2 regions of the Variovorax sp. genome follow, and region 2 is predicted to be linked to the other one. Evidence: riboswitches for the same ligand, from Rfam matches in the RefSeq annotation. Region 2 holds a riboswitch; the other holds the start of a gene.
The links. Region 2 has a riboswitch for cobalamin ahead of ACQY8B_RS07730 (TonB-dependent receptor). Riboswitches for the same ligand answer to the same signal wherever they lie in the genome.

Region 1 (7,037 bases), 1.0 Mb from region 2:
CTTGACGCTGTTGGCGGCGTCGTCGTAGCGGCGGCTCGAGGTCTGCACCTCGGCACCCAGCGTCCAGCCGGCGACGCGCCAGTCGGCACCGAAGGTGGCGTGGCGCTGCGCGCGGCGAGCCAGCAGGTTGTGCGTGCCGAGGTCGCGCGGATCCTGGAAGTCGAGCGAGGTGCGCAGGGTGACGTCGCCGATGCGGTGGCCGCCCGACAGCGTGACGCCCTGGTAGCGCGCGCGCGCGGTGCTGGTGTAGCAGCCGAAGGACGAAGCGCAGCCCTTGGCGGTGCCGTCGAAGCTGATCAGGTTGCGCACCTGGTTGTTGTAGACCACGATGCCGGCGTGCGAGGCGCCTTCGGTGTACTGCAGGCCCAGTTCGACGTTGCGGCTGGATTCGGGCTTGAGCGACGCCAGGCCGTACTCGCTGAAGCGCTGGTACAGCGTGGGCACGCGGAAGGCGGTGCCGGCCGAGGCCGTGAAGCGCAGCGACGGCGTGATGGCATAGCCGTAGGCGGCGCTGCCGGTGGTCTTGCCGCCGAATTCGCTGTCGCGGTCGTGGCGCACATGCAGCTGCAGCGAGTGCGGGCCCTGCACGAAGCCGTAGCCCAGCGACAGCGCGTCCTGCGCGCGGTCGCGCGACAGAAGCTTCGAGCTGGTGGTGGGCGCGTTGTCGAGTGCGTCCTCGCGGCGTTCCAGGGTGGCCGTCACCAGGTGCGGGCCGAAGCGGAATTCGTTCTGGAACAGGTAGCCGCGCAGGTGGGTTTCGGTGCGGTAGAACGAAGGCTGCGTCTTGTAGACCGACTGCGAATCGGTGATCTGCACGCGGGTGCTGTAGACGTCGTTCCACTTGGCCGACCAGGTGAGGCCGGCGGTGCGCAGCGTGTTGCTGGAGATGTCGTTGGCGAACAGGAACGGCAGCTTGGTCCTGTACGACACGGTGGCGTCGTAGCCGGCCTTGATGTCGCTCGCGAGCAGCGTGGCGTCGATGCGCTGGTCGGGCGTGAGCTGGAAGCCCAGCTTCACGTTGCCCGAGGTGCTGTTGTAGCCGTCGCGGTCGGGGCTGGTGAAGCCGTCCTTGACCACGTTGCGCTTGTCGACCGGCTGCACGTTGTAGCCCTTGCTCTCTTCATGTTCGACACCGAAGGAGTAGTCGAACAGGCCCGACTTCCCGCTCACGCCGCCTTCGATCTTGCGCAGGCCGTAGCTGCCGAAGCCGATGCCCGCGTAGGGCGAGATGCCCTCTTCGCCGCGCTTGGTGAAGAGCTGGATCACGCCGCCGATGGCGTCCGAGCCGTACACCGCGGCAGCCGGGCCGCGCAGCACTTCGATGCGGTCGATCTGCGACAGCGGAATGCCTTCCCAGCCAGCGCCGCCGGTCGATTGCGAGTCGATGCGCACGCCGTCGAGGTAGACGGCCGTGAAGCGCGTTTCCGCGCCGCGGATGTACAGATTGGTGGTGTTGCCGATGCCGCCATTGCGCGAGATCTCGATGCCGGGCAGGCGCGCCAGCACGTCGGCCACGCCGGTGGCGCCGCTGCGCTCGATGGTCTGGCGGTCGATGATCGACACGTCGCCCACCAGGTCAGACAGCGCCTGCGGCGTGCGGTTGGCCGTGACCACCGTCTCGCCGAGGGTGGGCGCCTGTTGCGCATGGGCCGGGCCGCCGAAGGCGGATGCCAGCGCCAGCGGCAGGCAGGCGAAGCGGAGACGGCGCGCGGGAGCGCGGCCACGGAAAACGGAAGCGTGGGAAATCATGAAATGTGCCGAACGAACGTCAATGCCCCGTGCCGGCTTCCCCGCCGGCACCTGGGCGCAATGGCTGCCTCGCGCACTGAATATCTCGTGCATGCGGCAGCCGCCTTGTTGGCCGGTATCCGGGCTGGCAGAACGCCCCTCGCCGCCTTCCCAGGCACCTGTTTCAGGGTGCCCAGTGGCTGTGTGGATAGGGGTGACGCCTTGCGGCGTCGTCTGCTTGACCGTTGCGGGGGCAGCGCAGGCGGCTTGGGCCGGGCCCGGTACGCGCTCGACGGCGTTCGGGGGACCTTCACTCCTGCTTCCCGTTGAACCGCGGCGCGTGAACCACGCCGCAGGCACCAACGGGCGGGATTTTAGGCCCTGGCGGACACGATTTAAGCCGAAAGTTGCGCACCGCTAACATCGCAGTGATGCGCCCGGCCTCGGTTTTCCTGAATATTCGTTCCGCGCTGCGGCGGCTTTTCGGCGTTTCGGGCTGGCAGTCGATGCTGCTCTGGTCCATTGCCGCGGGCCTGCTCGGCACGCTGGCGACCGAACTGTTCCGCGCGGCGCTCTACGGCTTCGAGCACCTGGTGCTGGGCCCCGGCGAAGGGCTGGTGGCCATGGCCAGGCACCTGCCGTGGTGGGCGCGCGTGGCCTGCCCCACGCTCGGCGGGCTGGTGGCGGGCCTGCTGCTGGTGCTGGCCAAGCGCGTGGCGGTGCGCAGCGCCACCTCCGACTACATGGAAGCGATCGTGCTCGGCGACGGGCGCATCCCGGTCGCGCAGACGCTGGTGCGCAGCGCGTCGTCGCTCGTGAGCATCGGCACCGGCGGCTCGATCGGGCGCGAAGGCTCGATGGTGCAACTCGCGGCGCTGGCCGCCTCGCAACTGGGACGGCTGCTGCGCTTTCCGGCGGAACGGCTGCGGCTGCTGGTGGCCTGCGGTGCCGCCGCCGGCCTCACGGCTGCCTACAACGCGCCCATCGCAGGCGCCTTCTTCGTCGCCGAGATCGTGCTGGGTTCGATCGCGATGGAGAGCGTGGGGCCGATCATCATCGCGTCGGTGGTGGCGAACGTCGCGATGCGCGCGCTGCCAGGCTATCAGCCGCCCTACAAGATGCCGGCGTTCCCGGAGATCCACGGCGCAGAGGTGGTGCTGTTCTGCGTGCTCGGCGTGCTGCTGGGCTTTGCGTCGGTCGGCTTCCTGCGTGCGCTGCAGGGCAGCCGCGCGCTGTTCGCGAAGCTGCCGCTCGCGCTGCCGTGGCGGCTGGCGCTGGGCGGGCTGCTGATGGGCGTCATCTCGGTGCCGATGCCCGAGGTCTGGGGCAACGGCTACAGCGTGGTCAACGCGGTGCTGCACACGCCGTGGCCCTGGACGCTGATCGCGATGGTGCTGGTCGCCAAGGCGGCCGCGACCATGGCCACCGCGGGCTCGGGCGCGGTGGGCGGTGTGTTCACGCCCGCGCTGTTCTTCGGCTGCATGATCGGCGCGCTGTTCGGGCTGGCGGTGCAGGCACTGTGGCCGGCTTCCAGCTCGGCGCCTTTTGCCTATGCCATCGTCGGCATGGGCGCCTTCCTGGCAGGCGCGACGCAGGCGCCGCTGATGGCGATATTGATGATCTTCGAGATGACGCTGAGCTACCAGGTCATGCTGCCGCTGATGGCGGCGAGCGTCATCGCCTACTTCGTCGCGCGCTCGGCCAATGCCGGCTCCATGTACGAGATCACGCTGCGCCGCAACGAGCAGCGCGACGAGCAACTGCGCCTGCGCGGGCTGCACGTGCGCGACCTGGTGCAGCCGGCCGAGACCGTGGTCGGCCCCGACGCGGACCGCGAGGCGATGAGCAAGCTCTTCCTGCAGCATCCGGTGAAGTACCTGTACGTGGTCGATGCCCGGGGACGCTACCTGGGCGTGGTGCCGCTGGCCGCGCTCGGCGCCGCGCCGGCCGAGACAACGGCCGCAAGCCTGCTCTCCCAGGAGATACTGCCGATCACCGCCGACACCGGCCTGGGCGAAGCGCTGCAACGCTTCCTGGAGCACCGTGGCGAGCGCCTGCCGGTGATCGAGAGCGCGGCCAACCCGGTGCTGCTGGGCGTGGCTGCAAAGAGCGCGCTGCTCGCCACCTATGTGCGGCTGAGCGAGTAGTTTGAAACACCGGGGGAAGGCCGCAGAATCCATGCCTCGACGCACCCTCGCCCAAGCACGGCGAAGGGCCCCTCCCAGGGAAACTACAATCGCCAACCATGCCCGCATCCAGCCCCATCGACCAGATCGCCGAGCGTGTCGAACGCCTGCTCGTGCGTCACGAAGAGGTGCAGCGCACCAATGAGTTGCTGCAGGAACAGGTCGATGCGCTCACGCGCGAACGCGACGCACTGAAGTCGCGGCTCGCCGCGGCCCGCACGCGCCTCGACGCGCTGCTCGAACGGCTGCCGGCTGAACCACCTCCCCAAGACCCCTCCGCATGAAGCAGATTGAAGTACAGATCATGGGCCAGAGCTATCTGCTCGGCTGTCCCGATGGCGGCGAAGCGCAGTTGCGCGAAGCCGTCGAACGCGTGGACGCGGCCATGTGCAAGATCCGCGATGCAGGAAAAGTCAAGGCCCGCGACCGCATCGCGGTGCTGGCCTCGCTGAACCTGGCCTTCGACCTGGCCGCCCAGCAGGCCACGGCCGCCGCCGCGCCCGTGGCAGTACCTCCCGCCGAGGCAGCAGGCACTGCCGCCGATACGGCGGAAACCGACCCGAAGGCCGCGCAGCTCATTCAGAGACTCGATCAAGCCCTTGCCGGCGATGGACATTTGCTCTGAATGAATTCGTCGGACACAGGCAGGGAGGCGTAAAATCCGAACTGTCTGCAGACGTGTCGGGCTTAATATTTCCTTGTTCCAATGCTCTCCGGAGCCGGGCTTGGTACATCGCTAGACGGGCGTGATCATCTCGCGTCAGATGAACCCGAAGTCTTGCTGCCCTCGCCCACCTGAACCCTGGTTCAGGATGCGGGTCCGGCACATCATCTGCAGACACCTTTTCCCGCCGCGGCCCCCTGCACCAGTTGCACGGGGCCGCTGCTTTTTGCAGAAGCACTTTCCCTTCCCCGCGCCACCGTGAACATCACCGCCCTGCTCGACCCCCTGCTCATCGCCGAACTCGCGGCACTCGGCCTCGGTACCGGCTTTCTCGCGGGCCTGCTGGGCATCGGCGGCGGCATGATGATGGTGCCGTTCATCACGATCATCATGGGCCACCGCGGCGTGCCGGCCGACCTGGCGGTGAAGATGGCCATCGCGACCTCGATGGCCACCATCATCTTCACCTCGGTGTCGAGCGTGCGCGCTCACCACAAGCGCGGCGCGGTGCGCTGGGACATCGTGAAGCGGCTCGCGCCCGGCATCGTCATCGGCAGCCTCGCGGGCAGCCTGGGCGTGTTCGCGCTGCTCAAGGGCACGGCGCTCGCCATCGTCTTCGCGCTGTTCGTGGGCTTCTCTGCCACGCAGATGTTCCTCGACAAAAAACCCAAGCCGACGCGGCAGATGCCGGGCACGGGCGGCCAACTGGCGGCGGGCGGCGCCATCGGCTTCATCTCGGGCCTGGTGGGCGCGGGCGGCGGTTTCATCAGCGTGCCGTTCATGACGTGGTGCAACATCGCCATCCACAACGCCGTGGCCACTAGCGCGGCGCTGGGCTTTCCGATTGCGGTAGCCAATGTCGCGGGCTACGTGGTCAGCGGCCAATCCGTCGAGGGCCTGCCGGCCGGCTCCTTCGGCTACATCTGGCTGCCCGCGCTCGCGGTGATCGCCGCATGCAGCGTGCTCACCGCACCGCTGGGCGCCAAGGCCGCGCACAGCCTGCCGGTGAAGAAGCTCAAGCGCGTGTTCGCGAGCATCCTGTACCTGCTGGCGGCGTACATGCTCTGGAAGGGGCTGCGCGGCTGAAGACAATGAGCTGCCGGTAGGGCAGCTCCGGCCCTACTGCTGCACCCGCTGCCGCCACTCGCGCGGCGAGCACCCGAAGCGCTCCCTGAAGGCACGGCTGAAATGCGCCGCGTCGTTGAAGCCCCGACCGTAGGCGATCTCCCCCACCGGACGCCCCGCCAGGCGCGGCTCCAGCAGGTCGCGGCTGCACGCCTCCAGCCTGCGCTCCCAGATGTACTGCGACGGCGTGAGCGGCTCGCTCTTGAACACGCGGTGGATGTGGCTCACCGACACCCCCAGTTCCGCCGCCAGCGTGCCGACCGACAGCATCGGGTCGGCCAGCTGCTCGTCGATGCGCCGCTTCACACGCGCCAGGTGGTACGCCGTGAGGTTGCTGAGAGCCGGCGCGCGCGCCGCAGGCAGCGTCTGCAGGCCCGCCACCAGGATGTTCTGCACGCCGTGGGCCACGGCCAGCGCCGATGCGGGCTGCAGCGTGTCGATGTCTTCGCGCAGCGTGCGGATCATGCCCAGCAGCAGATGCCCCGCCCCTTCGCGGCCCGACACGGTGGTGGCCGTCAGCGCCTCGGTGTCGCGCAATTCGCTGCGCAGGCGGTCGCCGGGCAGCTTGAGCACGATCTGCTCGAAGGCCTGCTCGAACAACAACTCGTAAGGCCGCGTGCTGTCGTACAGCGCGAAGTCGCCGGCCGACAGCACCGCATCGCGCCCGTCCTGGCGCACCACGCCCTGGCCGCGCGCCTGGATGCTCACAAGGAAGTAGTCATCGCTCGAATGCGCGATGTGCCCCGGCGTGCGCATCACCCTCTGCGGCCCTGAGGTGACGACCGACATGTCGAGGCTGGGCAGCGTGTGCTGGCGGATGCTGCCTTCGAAGTTGCCGGTGTCGTCGTCCTTCACGGCGTCGCACTCGAGCTGCACGTACACGTTGCAGATCATGTCGGTCCAGTAGGCGAGCCGCTGGTCGCGCGAGACGGCGTCGGTGCTGAGCAGCTGGGTCATCGGAATTCCTCGAAGGGCCTGCAGGAGGCCGGAAACAGGGCATGCAACGCTGGAACAAGAACGCCGCCAATCCGGGTCAAGGCGTTCCGGCGGCGCGAATCTACGCTTCAAGCAACCCGCATGCCACAGCGCAAACCCGGTGCGCCACCCACGCGGTCCGTTACGTCCCTTGCTCTTTCATTGCACCTGGAGATCCACCATGCCGACCACCGTCCACCCCAAGCTGCGCGTCGCCGCCGTGCAGGCCGCGCCCGTGTTCCTCGACCTCGACGCCACCATCGACAAGACCATCGACCTGATGGCGCAGGCCGCCAGGCAGGGCGTGCAGCTCATCGCCTTTCCCGAGACATGGATCCCCGGCTACCCGTGGTGGATAT
Region 2 (7,037 bases):
AGGCTGTGGGCCGCGTTGAAGAGCCAGCGGCGCAGGCGCGAGTTGCTGTCGTTGCTGCCCGCCACCTGCCCGCTGGCCGGGTCGATGTAGATCCGGCTGCGCGCGGCGTCGTCGAACTGCAGGCGCCACACGGGCACGATGCGTTCGCGGTGGTGGCCGTACCAGTGAAAGTCTTCGCGCGTCTGGAGCACCGCCTCGGTGACACGGGCGCCGGGCCGCAGGGCCGATGCGGCCCGCACGATGTCGTCCCTTGTGATGGAAGCAGGCGCGCCGGTGGCGGCATCGACCACCCGCACGCGCGCCCGCGCATCGCGCAGCTGCAGCAGCGGCCGGCCGTCGAACCACAGCAGCACGGCCTCGCGCGGCGCGGCGGCGCCCTCGCCGTCCGGCAATGACGCCGGCGGCCAGGGGAACGGCGACGCCCCGGCACCGCTGTAGCGGGCCATTGCGGCCGCGTCGCCCGGCCCGCGCTGGAACCAGCCGTGGGGGTTCATCGAGAGCCAGCCGCTGCTGATCCAGGTCAGCACGAAGAAGCCGCCGATCAGCCCCGCGACGTGGTGCCAGGCCATCCACCCCGTGTAGGGCGTGACGGCGCCATTGCGAAAGCGCCTGCGCAGCCGCACGCGCAGGATGCCGATGACGATGCCCGTCACCGCCGAGACGATGCACGCCGCCGACAGCCACACGACCACTTCGTGCCACAGGGGCGGGTCGGCGCGCAGCGGCGTGAAGTAGATCCAGTGCGGCACCGAGCCCAGCCAGTTCCAGAAGCGCTCGGAACGGTTGGTGTCGCGCACCACCTCGCCGTTGCGCGAAGACACATACAGCTCGGTGCCGGCCGCGTCGCCCAGTTCGATGCGGTGCAGCGGACGCAGCGGGTTCAGGCCCTGCGGCACGGTCCACTGGTCGCGCTCCAGCGTCTCGGCTCAGCGCGCGCCGGCCCGGCCCGAGAACGCGCGCCCAATGGCTTCGGCCTGCACGGCATCGACCGGGCCCGGCACATGGCCGTCGCGTGCCGAGACCGTGTGCCGGCCGCCGCGCGCATCGACGATGCGCCACACGGGCTGCGAGTCGGTGCCGCCCTGCATTTCCAGCACCATGCGCCTTGGCGGCTGTGCGCGTGCGGCGGGCGGCAACGCGTCGAGCGCGGCCGTGGGCGACACCGTTGCCTGCGCAAGGCGCAGCGGCCCCAGCCCGGCCAGCCGCTCGGCGTCCGTGAGGTTGGGATACCCCACGTACATCATCACCACGCCCGAGACGAACCACATGACGAACAGCAGGCAGCCGCCGATGCCCAGCCACCGGTGGGTCCAGTAGAGGCAGTGGCGGATGCGCGGCCAGGTGCGGCGCCATGCGGAAGTCATGCGTGGGTCGCTCAGAAATCGACCAGCGCCGAGAGTTCGAACGAACGCGGGCGGCCCAGCAGCCACTGGTTGCCACCGTTGGAGAACGACACCGCATAGCGCCGGTCGGCCAGGTTGTAGGCGCGCAGCGCCAGCTTCAGCGAACGGTTCGCTTGCCAGCTCACCGAGGCGTCGGCCACGGTGTACGAGCCGATCTTGCGCGAATTGGCGGCATCGACCTGGCGCGGGCCGACGTAGCGCACGCCGAATGCGGCCTCCCACTGCGGCAGGAAGCGCCAGTTGAGCCACAGGTTGGCCGCCTGCTCGGGCACGCCGTTGGGCGTGTTGCCCGCGCGCGAAATCAGCTTGCCGCCGACCACTTCGTTGAAGTCGTCGTAGCGCGCGCGCAGCCTGGCGATGTTGGCCTCGAGGTTCAGCGTGGGCGTGAGCGCCATGTCCAGCGTGGCCTCGATGCCCTCGGAAGACTGCCGGCCGATCTGCTGCGTCTTGCTCGGGTCGCTCGCGTCGCGCGACAGCAGCTTGTTCTTCTCTATGCGGTAGGCGGCCACGGTCCAGGCGCCGCGGTTGTCGGCGAACTGGCGCTTGTAGCCGACCTCGACCTGCTTGCCGGTGCTGAGCTCGAACGGCACTTGCGTGGCCGAGGTGCTGATGAGCGAGGTCAGCGGATCGGCCGCGCGCGCCACCTGCGCGTAGAACGACTGCGACGCATCGGGCGCATACACCACGCCAAAGCGGCCGGTGGCGTACTCGAAGGTCTTGCCCAGGTTGTTGGCCGCGTTCTGCAGGTCGGCGCGCGCGATCTTCGCGTGGTCCCAGCGCAGGCTGCCCACCACCGACCATTGCTCGTTGAAGGCCAGCTTGTCTTCGGTGAAGAAGGCGTAGGTGTCGGTCTTGGTCCGGTAGCGAGGCGTGTAGGCCACGGGCGAAACGTAGTAGCCCGGGTTGAAGACGAAGGGGTCCACCACCGATCGCCCGCCGTAGGGCGAATCGTTGGTGTGCTGGAAGTCGATGCGGTTCACGTCGAAGCCCATCAGCACCTGGTTGGCCAGGCCGAACAGGCCGTGCCTGAAGGTGGCGTCGGTGCGGTTGCCGATCTGCTCCTGGTCGTGGCCGATTTCCAGGTAGTCGCCGCGCGTCACGCGGCGCGTGGTGGCGCTGTAGGTGTAGGTCTCGCTGTTGCGCCAGTGGCGCTTGCTCTCCAGCCGGTAGAGCTGGTTGCGCACGGTGACCGAATCGTTCGGCGTCCACTGGGCCTCGAGGCGGGTCCACTTGTCGCGGTACTTGATCTCGGAGTCGTCGAGGTTGTAGTTCTGGCGCAGCGTCTGGCTGCTCAGGCGGCCGTCGATCAGCGGCACGCCGTAGTAGCGCTGCGGCGACTGCCGGCCCTCGTCGTGCGAGAGCGTGAACTGCAGTTGCGAAGACACGTCGAGCCGCACGGCCGCGCCCACGGCCAGGCTTTCGGCCTGGCCGCGCTGCATGAAGCCGTCGGTCTGGCGGTGGCTGATGTCGAAGCGGTAGGAGAGCCTGTCATCGATCGCGCCGCCGCTGCCAAAGGCCACCTGGCGGGTGGCGTCGGAGCCGACGGTGACCAGCGCCTGGTTCTGGATCGGCCCGCGCGTGGGCTTCCTGGGCACCACGTTGATCGCGCCGCCGATGGCGCCTTCGCCGTACATCACCGAGGCCGCGCCGCGCAGTATCTCGATGCGGTCGACCGACCAGGTGTCGAACGGAAAGGTGACGGTGCCCGCGCCCGCATACAGCCGCGTGCCGTCGAACAGCTGCATCACCGAGCCGTGGCCCAGGAAGCCGCGCGCCGCCATCGCGGTGCCGCCGTTGCCGGGGCCGGGCGAACCGGTGATGCCGGTGGCGCGGGTGGCGGCATCGATCACCGAGACGTCGCCGCGTGCGCGGATGGTGTCGCCGCTAAGCACCTCGATGCTGGCCGGCGTTTCAAGCGGCGTCAGGCCCAGGCGGCTGCCGGTCTGCGTCGTCTCGTCGATGGCGAGCCGCGTGTGGCGGTCGGCCTCGACCTGCACCGGCGCCAGGCTCTGGTTGCCGGCGGCCTGTGCGAGGGCCACGGAAGGCCCGAATGCCAGGCCCAGTGCCAGCCCCAGGGCCACCGGGATACCCGAAAGTCGCGCACGTTGCGGCGCGCCCCTGCCATCGCGCGCTGGCGATGCCTGTCGGCTCATGTGACCTCTCCTCCGGCCCGCGTCCCCGCAGGCTCCTCTGTCCGAAAAAGAACGAAGCGGGAGAAGCGAAGGGGCGATGACGGTCCAAGCGCGAGCGCGAAGGCGGCAGGCCCGGACACGCACTCCCGCAGCGTCCGAAGGCGGTTCCAAGGCCGGTATCCGGGCTTGCGGAGCGCTTCGATGCGCGATGTGCGCATCGAAGCAGAAACCCTCGCCTTCCCACGCCGAAGCGCAGTGGCCGCCGGCCTCTTCAAGGAGGCGCTGGCTTGAGAATTTCCGATCCGCTGACCGTTGCGGGGGCAGCGCAGGAATGACCGTGTCGGCAATGACCCGGCGCACCTGCTTCCCGTTTAACCCCGGCGCCATGGAATGGCGGGCGGGGCACCTTCGAACCGTGTCTATTGGTTTGATTCGTGAGAATTAACAAACCAAAACCGCGAAATTATAAGGAGCCGGTATTACCGTCCGGCCCGAACAGGCGCCGCATCACCGCCACGCCGGCCACGAGCGCATTCGAATAGCTGGCGTAGGGCTCGAGCGCCGCTTCCAGCGGCTCGTAGAAGTGGGAGGCGTCACCGGGCTCCCCGGCCACTGCTTCCATCAACACCCAGTAGAACTCACCCTTTTCCAGTTCATGGACGGTGAGCGCGATGTTTCTCGGTGTGGGCATGAAATGGATTGGGCAGTGCTTATTGGTGAATGGGTGGAGGCCAAGGCCGGTTGACAGCTTCCGGGCTTCTCCTACAGGGGGTCTTCCCCATGCAGCCTATGTTTGTTGATGCACAAGCAGGAGACAGCATGAAGAACTTCACTCTCGAACCCGGCATGCGATCGAGCATCGGCGGAGCCTTCTATCCGACCGGCTACTCGATGGTCATGTTTCCAGACGCGGAAGATGCCCGCCGCATAGGCCGCAGCCTGATCGAGCAAGGCACCAGCGGCGACGAGGTCTACCTGCTTCCCGCGAAAACCGTGCTCGCCGAGATCACGCCCACCGTGGAGACGGCGGACGACCCCCTGCCTTCCGCCGGCACCGAGGGCGCCACTGTGCGCGCGTACACCAAGCTCGCGCGCGAGGGCCACACGGCGCTGCTGGTGAAAACAAAGGACAGTGACGCGGCCGAACAGCTCATGGTGCTGGTGCGCACCGTGCCCTACTCCATCGCGCAGCGTTACCGCACGCTGGTGATCGAAGATCTCTGAGTTCGTCAGGCCGGGGCCGCCATCGACACGGCCCGCTGCACCACGTCGCGCGCCATGGCCTGGGCGAGTTCCTGTTCGCCCAGGAAGACCGTCACGGCTGCCTCGCGCGTGAGCAGCGCGGCTTCCTGCTCGTTGTGGCTTCGGATCACGGTCTGGATGGTCGGGTTGAGCGTGCGCGCCGTCTCGATCATCTGGCGCACGTTCATCGCGTCGGGCGTGGCCACCACCAGCACACGGGCGCGGGCCACGTGCGCCTGGATCAGCACGGCCGGGTCGGCCGCATCGCCCCACACGGCCGGCGTGCCGGCTTCGCGCAGTTTCTCGACCAGCTCGCGGTTCTGCTCGGCGACCACGTAGGGGATGTCGTTGGCGTCGAGTTCGGCCGCGATGCGGCGACCGACGCGGCCGTAGCCCACCAGCACCACCTGGCGCGAAAGGTACCTGGCCTCGGTGGTCATGGGCAGTTCGGCCAGCGGGTCGTCGCGCGACTCGAGCCCGCGCGCGAAAGACGAATGCGCATGCAGCCATTTCTGCATGGGCGCGATCAGGCTGAACCACAGCGGATTGGTGGCGATGGAAATTAGCGCCCCCGCCAGCACCAGGCTCTGCCCCTCCACCGGCAGCAAGCCGAGCGACACCCCCAGCCCCGCCAGGATGAACGAGAACTCCCCGATCTGCGCCAGGCTCGCGCTCACAGTGAGCGCCGTGCCCAGCGGGTAGCGGAACACCAGCACCAGCGCGCAGGCCGCCAGCGACTTGCCCAACACGATCACCAGCACCACCGCCAGCACCTGCAGCGGCCGCTCGATCAGCACCGAGGGATCGAACAGCATGCCGACCGACACGAAGAACAGCACCGCGAAGGCGTCGCGCAGCGGCAGCGACTCTTCCGCGGCGCGATGCGCGAACTGCGACTCGCGCATGACCATGCCCGCGAAGAAAGCGCCCAGCGCGAACGACACGCCGAACAGCGCCGCCGAAGCGAAGGCGATGCTCACGGCGGCCGCCACCACGCACAGCGTGAAGAGCTCGCGCGAACCGGTGCGCGTGACCTGCCAGAGGATCCACGGGAACACGCGCCGCCCCACCACCAGCATCAGCGCCACGAAGCCGCCGACCTGCAGCAGCGTGAGGCCCAGGGTCTGCCACAGCGGATCGGCCGGCCCTTCTTGCGCCGCGTGGCCGCCCAGCGTGCCGGCCAGCGGCGGCATCAGCACAAGCACCAGAACCATTGCCAGGTCTTCGACCACCAGCCAGCCGATGGCGATGCGCCCGGTGAACGAATCGAGAATGCCCAGGCTTTCGAGCGCACGCAGCAGCACCACAGTGCTGGCCACCGACAGCGCCAGGCCGAACACCAGCGCAGCGCCGGGGCTCCAGCCCCACCACATGGCCAGCCCGCCGCCGAGCAGCGTGGCCACCGCGATCTGCGCGAGCGCGCCGGGCAGCGCGATCTTGCGCACCGCCAGCAGGTCGTCCAGGGAGAAATGAAGGCCGACACCGAACATCAGCAGCATCACGCCGATTTCGGCGAGCTGGGCCGCAATGCCCGCATCCGCGACGAAGCCCGGTGTGAACGGGCCGATGATCACGCCGGCCAGCAGGTAGCCGACCAGCGCCGGCAGCCTGAGCTTGGCCGCCAGGAAACCGAAAACAAGCGCAAGCCCCAGGCCGGCGGCAATGGTGTTGATGAGGGAGACGCTATGGGGCATCGCCCCATTTTGCAGGAACGATGTTCAACCTTTTAGGCTGGCAGGATTCTTCGCGCAACACCGCGGAACACCGCGGAACCGGCCTTGCCGGGCCGCCGGTGCGGCCCCCGGCTATCCGGCCATCTTGCCGCTGCGTGCCGCGTCCAGCGCCTCGGGCTCCTGCGCCTCGACCCAGGTCTCGTTGTTGAGACCTGCTTGCAGCCGGTTCTCGTCCAGTTCGTTGGTCCACTTGGCGACCACGATGGTGGCCACGCCGTTGCCGATCAGGTTGGTCAGCGCGCGGGCTTCCGACATGAAGCGGTCGATGCCCAGGATGAGCGCGAGCCCCGCCACCGGCACGTGGCCCACGGCCGACAGCGTGGCCGCCAGCACGATGAAGCCGCTGCCCGTGACGCCGGCGGCGCCCTTCGAGGTGAGCAGCAGCACCGCCAGCAGCGTTATCTCCTGCACCAGCGTCATCGGCGTGTTGGTGGCCTGCGCGATGAACACCGCCGCCATCGTCAGGTAGATCGAAGTGCCGTCCAGGTTGAACGAGTAGCCCGTGGGAATGACCAGGCCCACGCAGG

Region 1: it holds a riboswitch for cobalamin, as region 2 does, so the genes downstream of both, ACQY8B_RS12650 (TonB-dependent receptor domain-containing protein) here and ACQY8B_RS07730 (TonB-dependent receptor) in region 2, are expected to answer to the same signal.

What each region holds. Positions count from the first base shown of each region.
Region 1 is NZ_OZ257247.1:2,643,327-2,650,363, forward strand. It holds gene ACQY8B_RS12650 (TonB-dependent receptor domain-containing protein) at 1-1,749, opposite strand, end outside; cobalamin riboswitch at 1,843-2,106, opposite strand; gene ACQY8B_RS12655 (ClcB-like voltage-gated chloride channel protein) at 2,160-3,875, shown strand; gene ACQY8B_RS12660 (DUF904 domain-containing protein) at 3,974-4,198, shown strand; gene ACQY8B_RS12665 (cell division protein ZapA) at 4,195-4,539, shown strand; gene ACQY8B_RS12670 (sulfite exporter TauE/SafE family protein) at 4,843-5,664, shown strand; gene ACQY8B_RS12675 (helix-turn-helix domain-containing protein) at 5,698-6,660, opposite strand; gene ACQY8B_RS12680 (carbon-nitrogen hydrolase family protein) at 6,860-7,037, shown strand, end outside.
Region 2 is NZ_OZ257247.1:1,609,225-1,616,261, reverse strand. It holds gene ACQY8B_RS07740 (hypothetical protein) at 1-896, opposite strand, end outside; gene ACQY8B_RS07735 (hypothetical protein) at 927-1,364, opposite strand; gene ACQY8B_RS07730 (TonB-dependent receptor) at 1,376-3,556, opposite strand; cobalamin riboswitch at 3,690-3,960, opposite strand; gene ACQY8B_RS07725 (hypothetical protein) at 3,999-4,226, opposite strand; gene ACQY8B_RS07720 (hypothetical protein) at 4,355-4,759, shown strand; gene ybaL (YbaL family putative K(+) efflux transporter) at 4,765-6,471, opposite strand; gene ACQY8B_RS07710 (dicarboxylate/amino acid:cation symporter) at 6,583-7,037, opposite strand, start outside.